Regions from separate parts of the Mogibacterium neglectum genome, predicted to be linked through region 2. Evidence: predicted binding sites of a transcription regulator. Region 2 holds the regulator's gene; the other holds the start of a gene.
What was found. The regulator HrcA, encoded in region 2, represses chaperone genes, less so after heat shock. The targets are predictions, from matches to a motif close to TTAGCACTCNNNNNNNNNGAGTGCTAA.

Region 1: QU661_RS05910 (co-chaperone GroES) is a predicted target of HrcA. The motif match lies at 6,717-6,743, and genes of this name have one in related genera.

The regions. Positions count from the first base shown of each region.
Region 1 covers NZ_CP128647.1:1,256,966-1,265,499, forward strand. The annotation lists gene QU661_RS05885 (IMP dehydrogenase) at 1-1,274, opposite strand, end outside; gene QU661_RS05890 (hypothetical protein) at 1,461-2,057, opposite strand; gene hcp (hydroxylamine reductase) at 2,067-3,710, opposite strand; gene QU661_RS05900 (Crp/Fnr family transcriptional regulator) at 3,923-4,633, opposite strand; gene groL (chaperonin GroEL) at 4,646-6,274, opposite strand; gene QU661_RS05910 (co-chaperone GroES) at 6,403-6,675, opposite strand; gene QU661_RS05915 (DNA-3-methyladenine glycosylase family protein) at 6,818-7,666, opposite strand; gene QU661_RS05920 (Rid family detoxifying hydrolase) at 7,887-8,261, opposite strand; gene QU661_RS05925 (YlmH family RNA-binding protein) at 8,468-8,534, opposite strand, start outside.
Region 2 covers NZ_CP128647.1:435,394-443,927, reverse strand. The annotation lists gene dnaJ (molecular chaperone DnaJ) at 1-873, opposite strand, end outside; gene dnaK (molecular chaperone DnaK) at 958-2,811, opposite strand; gene grpE (nucleotide exchange factor GrpE) at 2,885-3,511, opposite strand; gene hrcA (heat-inducible transcriptional repressor HrcA) at 3,504-4,553, opposite strand; gene QU661_RS01995 (TDT family transporter) at 4,823-5,743, opposite strand; gene QU661_RS01990 (C-GCAxxG-C-C family protein) at 5,776-6,318, opposite strand; gene QU661_RS01985 (LVIVD repeat-containing protein) at 6,594-7,949, opposite strand; gene QU661_RS01980 (LysR family transcriptional regulator) at 8,122-8,534, opposite strand, start outside.

The DNA.
Region 1 (8,534 bases), 820 kb from region 2:
CCTTCGCCGCCGAGGTCATATCTCTGCCAGTTACGGGCTCTTGCAGAACCTTCGCCCCAGTACTCCTTCATGTAGTTGCCATTTACCATAACCTTAGCAGATGGTGACTCGTCGAATCTTGCAAAGTATCTTCCCAGCATGATGAAGTCCGCGCCCATAGCGAGTGCTAGTGTCATATGGTAGTCATACACGATTCCGCCGTCGGAGCAGATTGGAATATACTCACCTGTTTTCTCGAGCCACTCGTCTCTTGCTGCTGCAACCTCGAGCACTGCAGATGCCTGTCCGCGTCCGATTCCCTTCTGCTCTCTAGTGATACAGATGGATCCGCCGCCGATTCCAACCTTGATGAAGTCTGCGCCGCTCTTTGCGAGGAACTCAAATCCTTCCTTGTCAACGACGTTACCGGCACCGATTTTAACTGTGTCGCCGTACTTTTCCTTAACCCACTTGAGTGTTCTTGCCTGCCACTCTGAATATCCCTCGGATGAATCGATTGTGAGCACGTCTACGCCAGCATCTACGAGCGCAGGGATTCTCTCCTCGTAGTCACGAGTGTTGATTCCTGCACCTACGATGAAGCTCTTGTTGTCGTCGAGTAGCTCGTTTGGATTCTGTTTGTGGGAATCATAGTCCTTTCTAAATACAAATGCTACCAGGCATCCGTCCTTGTCTACGATTGGCAGCTGGTTAACCTTGTTCTCCCAGATGATGTCGTTTGCCTCGGATAGAGTGATTCCAGCATTGCCGTACACGAGGTTCTCGAGAGGTGTCATAAACTCAGAAACCTTAGTGTCTGTGCTGAGTCTGCTCACTCTGTAGTCCTTGCTTGTAACGAGGCCGACTAGCTTGCCGTGGCCTGTTCCGTCATCCGTAACCGCCACTGTCGAGTGTCCGGAGTTCTTCTTAATTTCTAAGACATCAGCAAGTGTACTGTCAGGTTTTACATTAGTATCACTAGGTACAAAGCCTGCTTTATAAGACTTAACCTTCTTGACCATTGCTGCCTGGTTTTCGATTGACTGGGAACCGAAGATGAAAGAAATTCCACCCTCCTTCGCTAATGCAACCGCCATCCCATCATCAGAAACTGCCTGCATCACTGCGGAAACAAGTGGAATATTCGCCTTGATCTTAGGCTCCTCGCCTTTCTTGAATTTAGTAATAGGAGTCGCGAGCGACACATTCTCAGGCCTAGCATCTGCGCTAGAATATCCAGGCACTAGAAGGTACTCGCTAAATGTTCTTGATGGTTCTGTTAGAACGATTGCCATTTTGCACCTCTCTCTTTCTATATAAAAATCAAATTGTAATTAAAGATATTAATTGAAAATTATAGCACAATGGGGCGGTTTTCGGTAGTGGTTGGAGCGTAAAATATAATAAAAAAGCTGTGACCGAGCGAATTGCCCGGTCACCACTCTATGATTTAAGTTTTATCTGTAATCACTGTTTGGTGACTACGCTCTAATCTCGTAAGTTCCCTCCTGAGGCTCCTCATATGTGAGGCCTGCAGGTTCGAACATTCCCTTGACTAGTTCTGTTCTGAGCACATAGTAGAGTTCATCCTCTTCATTAGCCCAGTGCTGAGCGTGAATGTCCATGTTGCGCCTCCATGTGATGGAGTCGTCTGTCTGGCTGATCATTTCATTTACATTGTCACAAGGCATGCCATCGAGCAGTGTGTTGTTAAGGTATCCGAAAGCTACATCTGGCTTAGTTCCAGCTGGTACCGCATTTAGCTCGCCGAAGCGTCTAGCTGCCTGCTTTAGATCCTCTACTCTTGCAGGGTTTGCTGCTGCGATAGTCTTAACCAGCTTCGCATATCTGCACTCTGCATCTGCAATTCTTGCCTGAAGGCTGCCGTGAATGTTGTCAGGGTCAACCGCCTCTTCAAGCGGACGTCTATCGTAGCTGTGACACTCATTTGCAAGCTCCTCTGTTAGCTCGCTCCAGCCCTCTGCCTTTCCAGCATCGATCAGAGCATCTGTGAGGTCATCCTGAAATATAATCTTGTCATATAGCCACTGATGTATAGGTCCTAGAAATAAACTCATCGTTACCTCCTATTTTCCAAGGAATAGCTCGATATCGTCGTCTACTGTTCCGATTCCTGCGATTCCGAAGTTCTCAACAAGTACGTTTGCAACGTTTGGCGAGAGGAATCCTGGTAGCGTTGGTCCTAGGTGGATGTTCTTAACACCGAGGTATAGAAGTGCGAGAAGTACGATTACAGCCTTCTGCTCATACCAAGCGATGTTGTAAGCGATTGGTAGCTCGTTAACGTCATCTAGTCCAAATACTTCCTTGAGCTTGAGTGCGATCAATGCTAGTGAATATGAGTCGTTGCACTGTCCTGCGTCGAGCACACGTGGAATTCCACCGATGTCTCCAAGGTCTAGCTTGTTGTACTTGTACTTAGCGCATCCTGCTGTGAGGATTACTGTATCCTTAGGTAGAGCCTTTGCAAAATCTGTGTAGTAGTTTCTAGACTTCATTCTGCCGTCGCAGCCAGCCATTACGAAGAACTTCTTGATTGCTCCAGACTTAACTGCCTCAACTACTGTATCTGCTAGTGCAAATACCTGCTCGTGTGCAAATCCACCTACGATCTCTCCTGTCTCAATCTCTGTTGGCGCTGGGCACTTCTTAGCTAGCTCGATGATTTCGGAGAAGTCCTTAGTCTCACCATACTTGCCGTCGATGTGCTTGCATCCTGGGTATCCTGCTGCACCTGTTGTAAATAGTCTATCCTTGTAGCTATCTGCTGGTGGCACGATGCAGTTTGTAGTCATCAGGATAGGTCCGTTGAATGTCTCGAACTCTTCCTTCTGCTTCCACCATGCATTTCCGTAGTTACCAGCGAAGTGCTCGTACTTCTTGAATGCTGGGTAATACTGACCTGCGAGCATCTCAGAGTGTGTATATACATCTACGCCTGTTCCCTCTGTCTGCTCTAGAAGCATCTCGAGGTCCTTTAGGTCGTGACCTGAAATCAGGATTCCTGGGTTCTTTCTAACACCGAGATCTACCTTTGTGATCTCTGGGTTTCCGTAAGCAGATGTATTTGCCTCGTCAAGTAGAGCCATACCATCTACACCGTACTTACCTGTCTCTAGTGTAAGTGCAACTAGGTCATCTATTGATAGAGAATCGTCCAGTGTAAGTGCTAGAGCCTTCTGCATGAAAGCATCAACCTCGACGTTGTCCTTAAGCAGAGCGTTTGCGTGCTTGCTATAAGCGGAAAGTCCCTTTAGTCCATAAGTGATGAGCTCTCTTAGAGATCTAACATCCTCGTTCTCAGTGGATAGAACGCCAACCTCTGGGCTTGCAGCCTTTGCAGCGAACTCACCAACGCAGCCATTCCACTTTGCAGCCTCAGGAAGCTTGCTTGTATCGTCAAGCTGCTTTAGTAGCTGCTCCTTACATGTTAGTGTCTCAACGATCTTAGCTGTGATTGCTTCGTCATCAAAGTTAGCATTTGTGATAGTTGTGAATAGGTTTAACGACACTAGGTGATTTACCTGCTCGCTTACTTCCTTACCCTCAGCTCTTAGCTGTGTAGTCACTGCAGAAAGTCCCTTAGTTACGTATACGAGCAGATCCTGTAATCCTGCTGTCTCAGGAAGCTTGCCGCAAACACCTCTCATAGTACATCCTGTGCCCTTTGCTGTCTCCTGGCACTGATAACAAAACATACGGTTTTCCATGTGTTTCTCCTTTCAACTCTTATATAACGTTCATTTTTGTCTTTAATCAATTGTTTGCTTTAATTTATGGCTCAAGCATATCATTAAAAAAAGATAGAATCTGTAACTAATGTTACAATTCTATCTTTTAATTTTTGTTTTTGAATTAATACATCGTGTCCATATCAATTACTTTATTCTTATTAAATTGCACGCCCAATATGCTGGGTGTATTAGTTGAGCGCCTCGATTTCCGCAGGGTCAAGGACATATATCTTGCGACCCTTTATCTCGATCAAACCATCGTCCTGCATCTTCATCAGCTCCCTTGAAACTGATGGTCTCGTCACACCTAGGAACTCCGCTAAACCTTCTCTCGTCATATTGATTGGCTTGTTCATATCTCTATCGTTGTAGATGAGTAACATCTTGGCGATCTTCTGACGGAGAGTCGGACAGGATAGTATCCTCAGCCTCATATTTAGCGCGTAGGCATTCCTCGCAAAGCTCATCAGCATATTATTGATCAGCTGATTATGATATCCACAGCCGCTTCCACAGGTTTCCGCCATGAACTCTCGTGGCAATGCAATGACCTTGGTATCACAAGTAGCCTGAGCAAATACACCGTACTTCTCTTTGCCGAGAAATAGCAGTATATCTCCAAACACCTCACCAGTATCTGTAAAGTTTCCGATAACTCTCCTGTTGCCGTCGAAGGAATCATAACCGATTCGTACACCGCCATCTAGGAGAATGTGGAGCTTGGTTGGTTCATCCTCTTCAGTGAATATCATGTCTCCCTTCTTGAATGAGAGGCAGAGTGCACCACTGCATGTGAAGCAGTTGTGCACGTCATCTACCGTCATATTCTCAAAAAGCGGACTGACAGTAAGGCGTCCAGCTATTGCTCTATCTGTCTTTGATGATGCTCTTGCTGCCATATCCTTTGCCTATTACATCATGCCCATTCCGCCGCCTGCAGGCATTGCAGGTGCAGCTGGCAAATCTTCCTTAATCTCAGAAATTCCAGCTTCAGTAGTGAGAAGCATACCTGCTACACTTGAAGCGTTCTGAAGCGCAGATCTAGTAACCTTAACCGGGTCAACGATACCAGCTTCAATCATGTCTACGTACGCCTCTGTTGCTGCATTAAATCCTACGCCCTTCTTGGACTCCTTAACCTTAGCAACAATTACGCTACCTTCAAATCCAGCGTTCTCAGCAATCTGTCTAACTGGCTCCTCTAGTGCTCTGACTACGATTCTAGCACCAGTCTTCATATCTCCTTCTAGGCTCTCAGCATACTCAGATACCTTATCGATTGCACAGATAAGCGATGTACCACCACCTGCAACGATGCCTTCCTCAACAGCTGCCCTTGTAGCATTGAGAGCATCCTCAAGTCTGAGCTTCTTCTCCTTTAACTCTGTCTCTGTGGCAGCTCCAGCATTGATAACTGCAACTCCGCCAACTAGCTTAGCAAGTCTCTCCTGTAGCTTCTCTCTGTCGAAATCAGAAGTCGAATCCTCGATCTCTCCCTTGATTTTCTCAACTCTCTCTTCGATTTCAGCCTTATTTCCAGCACCGTTAACGATTACTGTATGATCCTTATTAACCTTAACAGTTCCAGCCTTACCGAGCATGTCCACTGTAGCTTCCTTAAGCTCGTATCCTAGCTCCTCGCTGATAACAGTACCGCCTGTGAGGATTGCGATATCCTCCATCATAGCCTTTCTTCTGTCGCCAAATCCAGGGGCCTTTACAGCCACTACATCAAGAGTTCCTCTTAACTTGTTAACAACGAGTGTTGCGAGCGCCTCGCCATCTACGTCATCTGCAACGATGAGCAACTTCTTACCGGACTTCATGATGTCCTCAAGAAGTGGAACTAGGTCCTGGATGTTGGAAATCTTCTTGTCTGTAAGAAGGATATATGGGTTATCGAGAACTGCTTCCATCTTCTCAGAATTAGCTGCCATATATGGTGACAGGTATCCTCTATCGAACTGCATACCCTCAACTACATCTAGTGTAGTGCCGAGAGATCTAGATTCTTCGACTGTTATTACTCCGTCAGTTCCTACCTTCTCCATAGCCTCTGAGATGAGCTCTCCAATCTCTCTATCTCCTGCTGAAACAGAAGCGACCTGAGCTACGCTCTCCTTGTCATCTACCTTAACTGCACTGTTCTTGAGGTACTCAACTGCAACCTCTACAGCACCGCTGATTCCCTTCTTGAGAACCATTGGATTAGCACCAGCAGTTACGTTCTTGAAGCCCTCGCGAACGATTGCCTGTGTTAGCAGTGTAGCTGTAGTAGTTCCATCACCTGCTACATCGTTAGTCTTGGTAGCAACTTCCTTAACCAGTTGAGCACCCATGTTCTCAACCTGATCTTCGAGCTCAATCTCCTTAGCGATTGAAACTCCGTCGTTAGTAATAAGCGGAGATCCATATGATCTCTCGATGAGAACATTTCTGCCTTTAGGTCCAAGTGTAATTTTAACCGTATCTGCAAGCTTATCTACGCCTGCGAGGAGTTTTCTTCTTGACTCCTCTCCATAATGTAAATCCTTTGCCATTTTAGCTTCCTCCTATATATATGCACCAATCAAGGTGCGTGATTAGATTTAAACTACTGTCTTTGCAATATTATGCATATCTGTCTCTCTTTGCAGTGTGTAACTATACCTCTGTAGAGGCTAAGCAATTACTCGATTACTGCCAAGATATCCTTCTGGCTCAAGATGATATAATCCTCACCACCGTACTTGAGCTCTGTGCCGCCGTACTTTGAGAATATAACCTTATCTCCAACCTTTACTTCCATCTTCTCGTCTTCAGTTCCTGGACCTACTGCGAGGACCTCAGCCTCCTGTGGCTTCTCCTTGGCACTTGCCGAAAGTATCAGACCGCCTTCCGTCTTCTCAAGTGCTTCACTACGTTTAATTACGACTCTTGCACCTAGTGGCTTTATTCCTATACTCATTTGTAACCTCCTAATCATAAGTCTTATTCATATTGTTAGCACTCAATTATTAAGAGTGCTAAGCTCTATAACATAATTTTACTCAGCACCTCATATGTTGTCAACACGGCACTATGAATTAAATGTGAAAATATCTTCACTTCATGCTTCTATAGTAATAGAACAGATATTGCTGCGCGATGCCTCCTAAATCTCCGAAGTGCTCGTCTGCAAACTTCTGCATGCCTTTGATATCCTTTATGTCAAAACCATAGAGGTCAACCATTATCTTCTTCATCCAGATATCTATAGGAAATGCAGTAAAGTCTCTTAATCCAAATAGCAATATGCAGTTCGCAACCTTAGGTCCGACGCCTAAATATGATAGTAGCGCTTTGTGCTTCTCTTCCGTCGTTCCCGTCGGTATACCTTGCTCCGCAAAGTGCTTAGGTGCCGATACGATGTAGGCATTCCTGTACCCGAGTTTCAGGTCTGCAAGTTCTCCAAGCGTGGCCTTAGATAGTTGATCAGGTGTCGGAAATGCGTATCTCACCTCACCCATGAATTCACCTATCTCTGTGCCGTAATTCTTCGCTAACGACTCGATGCATTTCTTAATCCTTGGAATATTGTTGTTCTGTGAGACTATAAAGGAAATTAGCACCTCCCAGTAGTCCTGATTGAGTATTCTGATACCGTGGCATATGTCAATTGACCTTGCTAGCTTAGGTTCGCCCCTTAGAAGAGTCTTCTTCATAGCACTGTAGTCCGTATCCAAATCGAAATATCTATGCCAGTACTCCTCACTTCCGCCTGTGCACTCAATTATGAGTGCGCACGAATCATCATAATGCTCAAGCGAAACGTGTGCAGCATAGCCTCCTGTAACACCTATGTATGAACCATCCTCGCACTCATTCCAGCGAAAACACTGTCCACACTCGAACACATGAGGTAACTCTATATCGTGCAAATTATCAAATCTAATAACCTTAATGTTGTTCATAAGTCCGTCCTTTCATAATGGCTATTATACATGAAATTTCCATTCTGATTGATAGGAGTTGCAAATAAAATGACCGCCAGCAAGCATTTGCAGGCGATCACTTATGTTACAGCTACTCAAATTCAGTCGATTATCATAGTTACTGCTCCGAAATTAGTGAATTTCCAGCTATTGAAAATTTCAATATGGGTTTTCGTCACAGTTTTTTATTTCGTAGATTTTACTTTACTGCAATAATTTCCACTTCACAGAGTGCTCCTGCTGGAAGTGCTGTGATTGCAACACAGGATCTAGCTGGTTTTGAAGTGAAATACTTAGCATACACTTCATTGAAATCCTTGAACTCTGTCATATCGAGGATATAGCAAGTGGTCTTAACTACGTTATCGTAAGTCATGCCATTAGCCTTAAGAATCTCTCCTACATTTTTACAAGCCTGCTCGCACTGGCTCTGCACATCTTCGCCTACAAACTTTCCTGTCTCAGGGTCGATTCCGATTGCGCCAGAAGCATAAAGTGTATTTCCTGCCATCACTGCCTGTGAATATGGTCCGAGAGCTACAGGAGCAGTCTTGATATCGGTATATTCAAACATTTGTCTACCTCCGATGAAATTATTATTTAGAAAAATATATTACATTTTGATTGTAACACTAGCGAGAAACTAGTTCAAACAGCTACCTGATAGTATCAATGACTTATGTTTCTAAAAGCGTAATCTCCGCTAGGTTTGATTTCCATTTCGATCCCCATTATGCATGGTTCATTACTATGACGCTTACAGTTTATTTTCCATGCTACCTAAATGAACACCTTAAACTCAGCCCAGATTCTCCCCTTCTTGGAGAGTCCAGAGAATTCTGTGAGC
Region 2 (8,534 bases):
GACCTTGTCACCGAGAACTGCCTGATCGTATGAAATAGGCATTGTCAGGTATAGGTCATCACCACGTCTCTTGTAAATCTTGTGCGGCTTTACGTTTAAGACGATATAAAGGTCGCCGGACGAACCTCCATTTACACCAGGTTCACCCTCTCCACGAATTGGTATGATACTGTCGCTATCAACTCCAGCCGGAATATCAATCTTAAGCGTAACGGTTTTTCTAACCGTGCCTTTGCCGTGACAATCAGGGCAAGGCTTTTCTATTACTTGACCGGTTCCACCACATGCATCACAAGTTGTTACATTTTGGAAAGTGCCAAAAGGAGTCTGTGATACACGGGAAACCTGACCAGTTCCGCCACACTTCTCACAGGTATGCTTATGCGTTCCAGGGGCTGTCCCTTCACCGCTACAAGTTTTACATTTAACTTCTTTGGTTAGCCTAATCTCTTTTCTACAACCAAATATAGCTTCTGTAAATTCAATCGTAATCGACTTCTGTAGGTCATTACCCTTACGTGGGCCATTTCTCTTTGCACCGCGTCCGCCGAAACCACCGAAACCGCCTCCAAACATATCGAATATATCTTCAAAGCCACCGAAGCCTCCTCCAAAGCCCGCTCCATCGCCAAAGCCTGCATTCGGATCTACTCCTGCGTGTCCAAATCTGTCATACTTATTCTTTTTATCAGGATCCGACAATACAGCGTATGCTTCATTGGCTTCCTTGAATTTTTCTTCAGCTTTCTTATCTCCTGGATTCTTATCAGGATGATACTTAATCGCCATCTTGCGATAAGCTTTCTTGATTTCGTCTTCGGAAGCGCCTTTCTGGATGCCTAGCACCTCATAATAATCTCTCTTTTCTGCCATATTATTTCCTTCCAACGATAAATTTATTAAATCAGTGAACTGCCGGCACTAAGTGCCGGCAGTAATCACCTGCTGTATTTAGACTTATTTGTCTTCGTCTACAACTTCATAATCAGCATCTACAGTGTTACCACTTGGACCTGCACTCTGTGCTCCGTCCTGTGACTGCTCACCAGCTTCTGTAGTTCCTGCCTGCGCCTGCTGAGCTTCCTGATAGATTCTTGATGAAATTGGATAGAAAGCCTGCGTAAGAGCTTCAATCTTAGCCTTAATATCCTCAATGTCATTAGCCTCTACTGCCTTCTTAAGGTCTTCCCTTGCAGCATCAACCTTAGACTTCTCATCTGCTGCAACCTTGTCTCCTAGCTCATTCATCTGCTTTTCAGTTTCGAAGAGAATTCCTTCAGCCTGGTTTTTAACCTCTACTTCTTCCTTCTTCTTCTTATCCTCTTCAGCATACTGTTCAGCTTCCTTGATCTTAGCATTTATCTCATCCTCAGAAAGCTTAGTTGAAGACGTAATTGTAATCTGCTGCTCTTTACCAGTTCCGAGGTCTTTAGCGCTTACATTTACGATACCATTAGCATCTATATCAAATGTAACCTCAATCTGTGGTATTCCACGAGGAGCTGGAGCAATGCCCGTTAGCTGGAATCTTCCTAGCGTGATATTGTCGGCAGCCATCTCTCTTTCTCCCTGCATTACGTGAACATCTACTGCAGTCTGATTATCTGCTGCTGTCGAGAAAATCTGGCTCTTCTTAGTTGGAATAGTTGTGTTTCTCTCGATTAGCTTAGTTGCTACACCACCGAGTGTCTCGATAGAAAGTGACAGTGGAGTAACGTCGAGCAGAAGAACATCATTTACCTCACCTGTAAGTACACCAGCCTGGATTGAAGCACCTACTGCAACGCACTCATCAGGGTTGATTCCCTTAAATGGCTCTTTACCCGTCACTTTCTGAACTGCAGCCTGAACTGCCGGAATACGAGTCGAACCACCAACGAGGATTACTTTAGCGATATCAGAGTTAGTTACTCCAGCATCTGCCATAGCCTTCTTCATTGGCTCAATACTTCTATCTACTAGATCGCTTGTAAGTTGGTCAAATCTAGCTCTTGTAAGATCCATATCCATGTGGAGCGGGCCAGCTTCAGAAACTGTGATGAATGGCAGATTAATCTTAGTTGTCTGAGCACTTGATAACTCTTTCTTAGCCTTTTCTGCAGCTTCCTTAAGTCTCTGTAGAGCCATGTTATCTTTTCTAAGATCAATTCCGTGCTCTGCCATGAAGGAATCAGCTAAGAAGTCGAGAACTGCGTTATCGAAGTCATCTCCACCGAGATGTGTATCTCCGTTTGTAGCTAGTACTTCAAATACTCCGTCTCCTAGTTCAAGCACTGATACATCGAATGTACCACCACCTAAATCGTATACGAGAATCTTCTGTGATCCGTCCGCCTTGTCTAGTCCATATGCTAGCGATGCAGCGGTTGGTTCATTGATAATTCTCTTTACATCGAGTCCTGCAATCTTACCAGCATCCTTTGTAGCCTGTTTCTGTGCATCGGAGAAGTATGCAGGAACTGTGATTACAGCCTCTGAAACCTTTTCTCCGAGGTAAGCTTCAGCATCAGACTTGAGCTTTCCTAATATCATAGCTGAAATATCCTGTGGAGTGTAGCTCTTGCCATCAATCTCTACAGTATAGCTCTCACCCATATGTCTCTTGATAGAAGCGATAGTTCTATCTGGATTAGTTATAGCTTGTCTCTTAGCAGTCTCTCCTACTAGTCTCTCACCATTTTTAGTGAATGCAACTACAGATGGAGTAGTTCTTGAACCCTCTGCATTTGCGATTACCACTGGTTCTCCGCCCTCTAGAACGGCTACACAACTATTTGTTGTTCCTAAATCAATTCCAATTATCTTGCTCATTTTTTTACTTCCTTTCATATAAGAAATCTTAATTTACTAAATTTATGTACACGTCTTTCATGCTATCGCACTACTACTTTGCGACGGTAACCATCGACGGTCTAATGACCTTTCCATTAAGGGTATATCCCTTCTGAAGCACACTGCAAACCTTGTTGCTACCGTACTCCTCACTATCCGCTGTCATAACTGCGTTATGCATGTTAGGATCGAAATCTTCACCCAAAGCTTCAACTTCCAAAAGCCCAGACTTAGTTAACACTCCAAGCAATTGATCAAAGATCAGTTTCATTCCCTTTGCATATCCTTCTACGTCTGCCGAAGCATCGCTTGCGAGTGCTCTTTCGAAATTATCTAGAACCTCGAGTAGTTCAGTTACAATCTTCTCATTTGCATACGCATGGATGTCAGACTTTTCCTTTGCCACTCTCTTCTTGTAATTCTGAAACTCTGCCATCAATCTGATGTATTTTGTATCACCGTTCTCTTCAGCTTCCGCTTTCTTGCTATCATCTTCGGCAGCAGTCTCCTCACCATTTCCTTTGGCGTTTTCGGAGGATTTAGGCTGCTCCTCTTTTTGCGGTGCTTTTTCATTTTCTATATTGTCATCTATTGATTCTGATGTTTCAGCCTTAATCTCTTCTGTCACCTTTGTCTGATCTTCAGCTTGATTGATATTAATCTTTTTCTCTTCAGTCATCCTTAATTTCCTTTCCTTCACTTAGTAAGAACGATTTACTGAGGTTCTCAGTTAAGTACTCCATAATTGAAGTAACCTCACTGTAGTTCATGCGTGTCGGTCCGATTACACCAATCTTTCCTATCAATTTACCATCTACGTGATATGTCGCTGTTACTAGAGAACAATCTTTCATCGAAGAATCGCTATTTTCATCTCCTATAGTTACGATTATTCCATCGTCACGCTGAAGCATATCCTTAGCAAATTCATCCTTCTTGCTAACTAGCTCGATAAAAGCTTTCGCCTTATCAATGCTGCTGTACTCAGGAATATTGAATATATTAGTCAAGCCTTCCATGTAGAGATTGACATTGAGCATGTCCTCAAGTGTCTTCATGAAATTAGGCATAATCTTACTTGCCAACGGACTCATCGCTTCGAGGTCAGAATTGAAATCTGCGATAATCGATTTCTTAAGGGCCTCATCTATCGTATTTCCCTTATAGTTATATGTCATCGACTTGCTCAAAACTTCTAGAGCCTCAGGCGTATAAGCAACATCCACTTTAAGCGTAGTATTGTTAACATTACCTGTATCCGAAACTATCATCAACACGATTGTGGCTTCATCTACCGGAAGCAGCCTTATGAACTTTAGCGTGTCACAGTTTGCTGATGGTGTCATCGCAAAGGATGCAAGCTTTGTAATATCCGATAAAAGCTCCGCAGCCTGCTGAAGAGTCTGATTAAACTCAGCCACACTAACCTGCATTCTCTCGTTAATAATCTCTTTTTCCTCTAGTGAAAGATCGTGCTTACTCATTAGACTATTTACATAAAGTCTATAAGCTTTATCAGAAGGTACACGACCTGCCGAAGTATGAGGATGAGTTAAGTATCCAAGCTCTTCTAAATCAGCCATCTCATTTCTAATCGTCGCTGGGCTGACGCCTAATCCATACTTCTTAGCAAGTGACCGCGAACCGACAGGCTCCGCACTTTTAACGTAATCAGTAATAATTGCTTGGAGGATCTGAAGCTTTCTCTTACTTATATCCATTGCTCTCCCTCCTGTCCTCAAGATTTTGTTAGCACTCATTAATACGGAGTGCTAATCACTACACATAGTCTACTATCACAGTCTCAATGTGTCAACACATAAAATTGAATACTATATGTTTTTTTCGTGAAATACACATCAGCGTATGTTCACACTAAAATAGACCTCGGTCATATGCCGAGGTCTATCAATATTAATCTCAGATGCTTCTTTTTAGAAGATTACTCTCTTGCCTTTTTGCAACAGTTCTGCTTATTGATGCATTTACGTTATTTGCCCTCATGACCTGCATTCCCAGCAAATATAAACACCATATACTTCACATACACAAATGCTACGAACGCTGTTGCTATAACCGTCTCAGCTAGAACTATGTTGCTTAACCATGAAAGCGGATGCCCCATGAGAGCAGAACATGCCATAGTTTGCTTGGTAGCAATCGCACTGATTACAAATGGGAACGTAAATCCTGCAAAGCTTGGATAGAATTTCTTTAACAATCCAAGGGAGACAACTAGAGAATATACATACAGTACTGTTGCGACTACAAACATCACCATAAGCAGTGTAAAGTTCTTAACCTGAACTGACTGAATGTATGCCGCGATACAAAGGCTCATAGGTGCTGCAAATATCCCACTGAGTGGTTTAACTGGTTCTGGCAGTGGGTGTGCCACATACCTCTTGATAACTATTACCAGAAGCGGTATCAGCGTAACTAGACCAAACCAAAATGTCGCTGCTCCAAATCCAATCTTTTCATACGCAGGTGCAGTAACTCCAGCAACTGCAATTCCTACATATACGATAAACCAGGTCGTGAAAACATTCTTCTGATCGTATTTCAGTAGGAACTTCGCTGTGAAATATACGATTAGAATGACATGTAATACTATAGCGAATATCCAGACAAAGTATGCGCCTTGCCCGATAAATGGTTTAACGTATGTGCTGAGTATCATCAGCGCCATAGGGAAAGTAGCTGCCACCCCAGCCATAACAGGAGTATCCAAATCTTGTTTTATTGTACCCGGATATTTTACGAGCTTTAATAGTATTAAGATCAACAAAAATGCTGCCAAAATTCCGCAAACGTTTCGAACTGTCTCCGAATAACTCTGCAGTAGATTTCCGAGGGCAGCCGTTCCGAGCATCACACCACATATGGGAAAAGGTACTTTCTTAATCATAATCACATTCTCCGTTCTCTACAAAACAAGTATTAAGCTTCTAGCGGTGTAGTTCTAGTCTTGAGATAGTCATCGTGAGAAAGAACTTTGATTTCTCCAGTTGTCTCAATTCCAAGTTCACGCGCGAGTATTTCAGCAGGCTTTGCGGCACACATTCCTGTATAGTAGATGCACTGCGACTTATGACCACCCTGACTCATATCGAACTCCCTTGTGAGAACACGGCAACATGCTGCCTTCTTAGTGTTGTTCTCTCTAAACCAGTCATGAAGTTCATTAGTCATGCTCATACATTTTACAACCTCTGGATCCTTAGGTCCCTTCTGCTGGTCTCTGCCAAAGAACATGCTTATTGCAAGAACACCACCGTTGAGCGCCCCACAGATACATCCTGACTTACCAACGCCGATTGCCATTCCAGAAGCCATCTTGATAATCTCATGTGGAACATCTAGTTCAAAGTTATCCATAATAACTTCCATAACTGCTTCACAGCAGAAGAATCCCTTGCGATATGACTCTTCAGCCTCAGCCTGCACTTTAGCTAAATCAATAGATTTTGCATTTACTTTCATTTTGTTACCTCCAATCATACCTTCAAATGTATCATCAATTTAATACATTCCTAGTAATTGTAACAAAGATAACTTATCAAAACCTAACGAATTTCATCTATATTGACAATTTCAATAATTACTTGGATTATCGTGGTCTAAAATAAATAAATTCAATACCTTTTATATTTGGACACTTTATCACATAAAAGCAAAATAGCGACCTCCTAGTGACGGAGATCGCTGAAATTCTAATCATATGGTTATTATATCTATAAATCCAGCATCTAAAAGATTTATCTCGATACTGTACAGCGAACGATATAAAGTCCGTCCTGATAAGTATCTACATAGATGTATCCTCTATCATCTACAATACAATCCTCAGCATGTGCGATGTGTGGTCCTGGGAACAGTGTGCCTTCATCGATATCAAACCAAGTGCCTTCTGGGTCTGGTGGCATGAAGTACGCAATTTCTTTAGGAACGAATGGATCCGAAACATCGTAGATGCGAAGACCAGCCTGGAAGTGGCAATTATATACTCTGTCATCTCTGTTCTCTAGGCAGTCCTGTCCGAACGCATCGAACATGTTGTGAGGCCCAAATACAACTCTCTGCCCATCGACGATATTAAAGTTGTCACCGTGGCATTTCTTATACTCTTCTGGTACCTCTGGGTATGGGAATACTGAGATGAGCGCTGGGTTCTCCTTATCAGATGTCTCAATAATCCCAATGATGTTCATAGGCTGACTGGTAATCTTGTGGAACATCCCATCTTCTCTATTTTTATCGAAGTACCATGTTCTCTCGCCCTCCGTGGTAACGATAGCAAATGGTCTGTCCCCTAGGGGCATTGCTGTATGCACAGCTGCTCCCGACTGCCCGTTACTGAATGGAGGGTTCAGGGAAACATTTCCAAGAAGTCTAGGTCTACTCTTGTCGTGCACATCGATCATGCAAAACCCTACATTAGGAAAAGCTGCATATACGATATCATCCTTTACAGTAATTGCATGTCCATTAGGGAGCTTCATGAATGGTTCAGTACCAACCTCCGGCATGTCAGATGCCTTCTTGTTTCCGAGATACTGTCCATCTGCCCACCAGCTTCCGACTTCAGTCGGATTAGCTGGATCAGAGATATCAACAATTCTTAGGATATATCCTCTGAAATTACGTTTACTGCCCATAATATATGCGTAATCCCCACCATTGTAGAAGCTACGATGAACACCCGGACCATCTTCACACTCAAACTGTCCGAGTAGCTTAGGATTTAAAGGGTCTGTTTCTATATCGTAAATCTTGAATCCACCCCAATATGGTTGCTCATGAGTACCGTGGAGAACTCTCAAAGTTCCACCGTAGCAAGCTATTAGCTTACCATCAGCGACCTGCAGCTTAGCAAGGCTCTGACCATCATGAACTTCACCAACCCAGTCTCCTTCAACCCACTTTGCAACCGGATTTGCAGGATCTGTAACATCGACGATATTAAATCCGTTATCACGGAAACAAGCGGTATAAAGATAATATCTGCCATCCTTCGTGCGGTGCATTCCCATCTGAAAACCCGGTTTCTTGTTCAAATCTGAATAACCGACGAACTCAGTGTTTTTAAAAAGCATCTCTTCTCTTCTAGACATGTCACCCTCCTTATATTTTATATATAAATCTCATACTTAACTAATTGATGACTATAGACTATCACTTAAATCAAGCTATTAGAACCCACAAAAAACGAATAGATATCAATGCGTAATTTGCATCGATATCTATCGTTCTTCAACATTTTTGCTATTCATATTCTATGACTATCTAGTCTTTAAAGTGTCCCTGTAGCTCTTCTTTAAATAATTTAATCTCTCTGTTCGGTGCGTTTTCATGCCAAGCCAATGCGACATTCGCTTTACTGCTTATCCCAATCGAGTGAATTTCCGTTCCACCTCCCACAGCTACCCATTCGTCTGCCAGTATGATGCCTCTTGCATTTTGCACATTTGCAAACATCGACTCGAGATTAGGAACCACTTCGATCTCTGGTATAAAGTTGTACGGTCTAAGATTAAATCCTATTAGTGAGATAATTTCACGCAGCTTTGGATCCTCAGCGACAAACATCTTTACACCCTTTAACTCCTTTGGACTGTTCACCTTCCTGTCTAGAAGTTTATGCGAATAGATTATAGAACGATTAACTTCGGTCACAACTTCATATTTGATTCCCAATC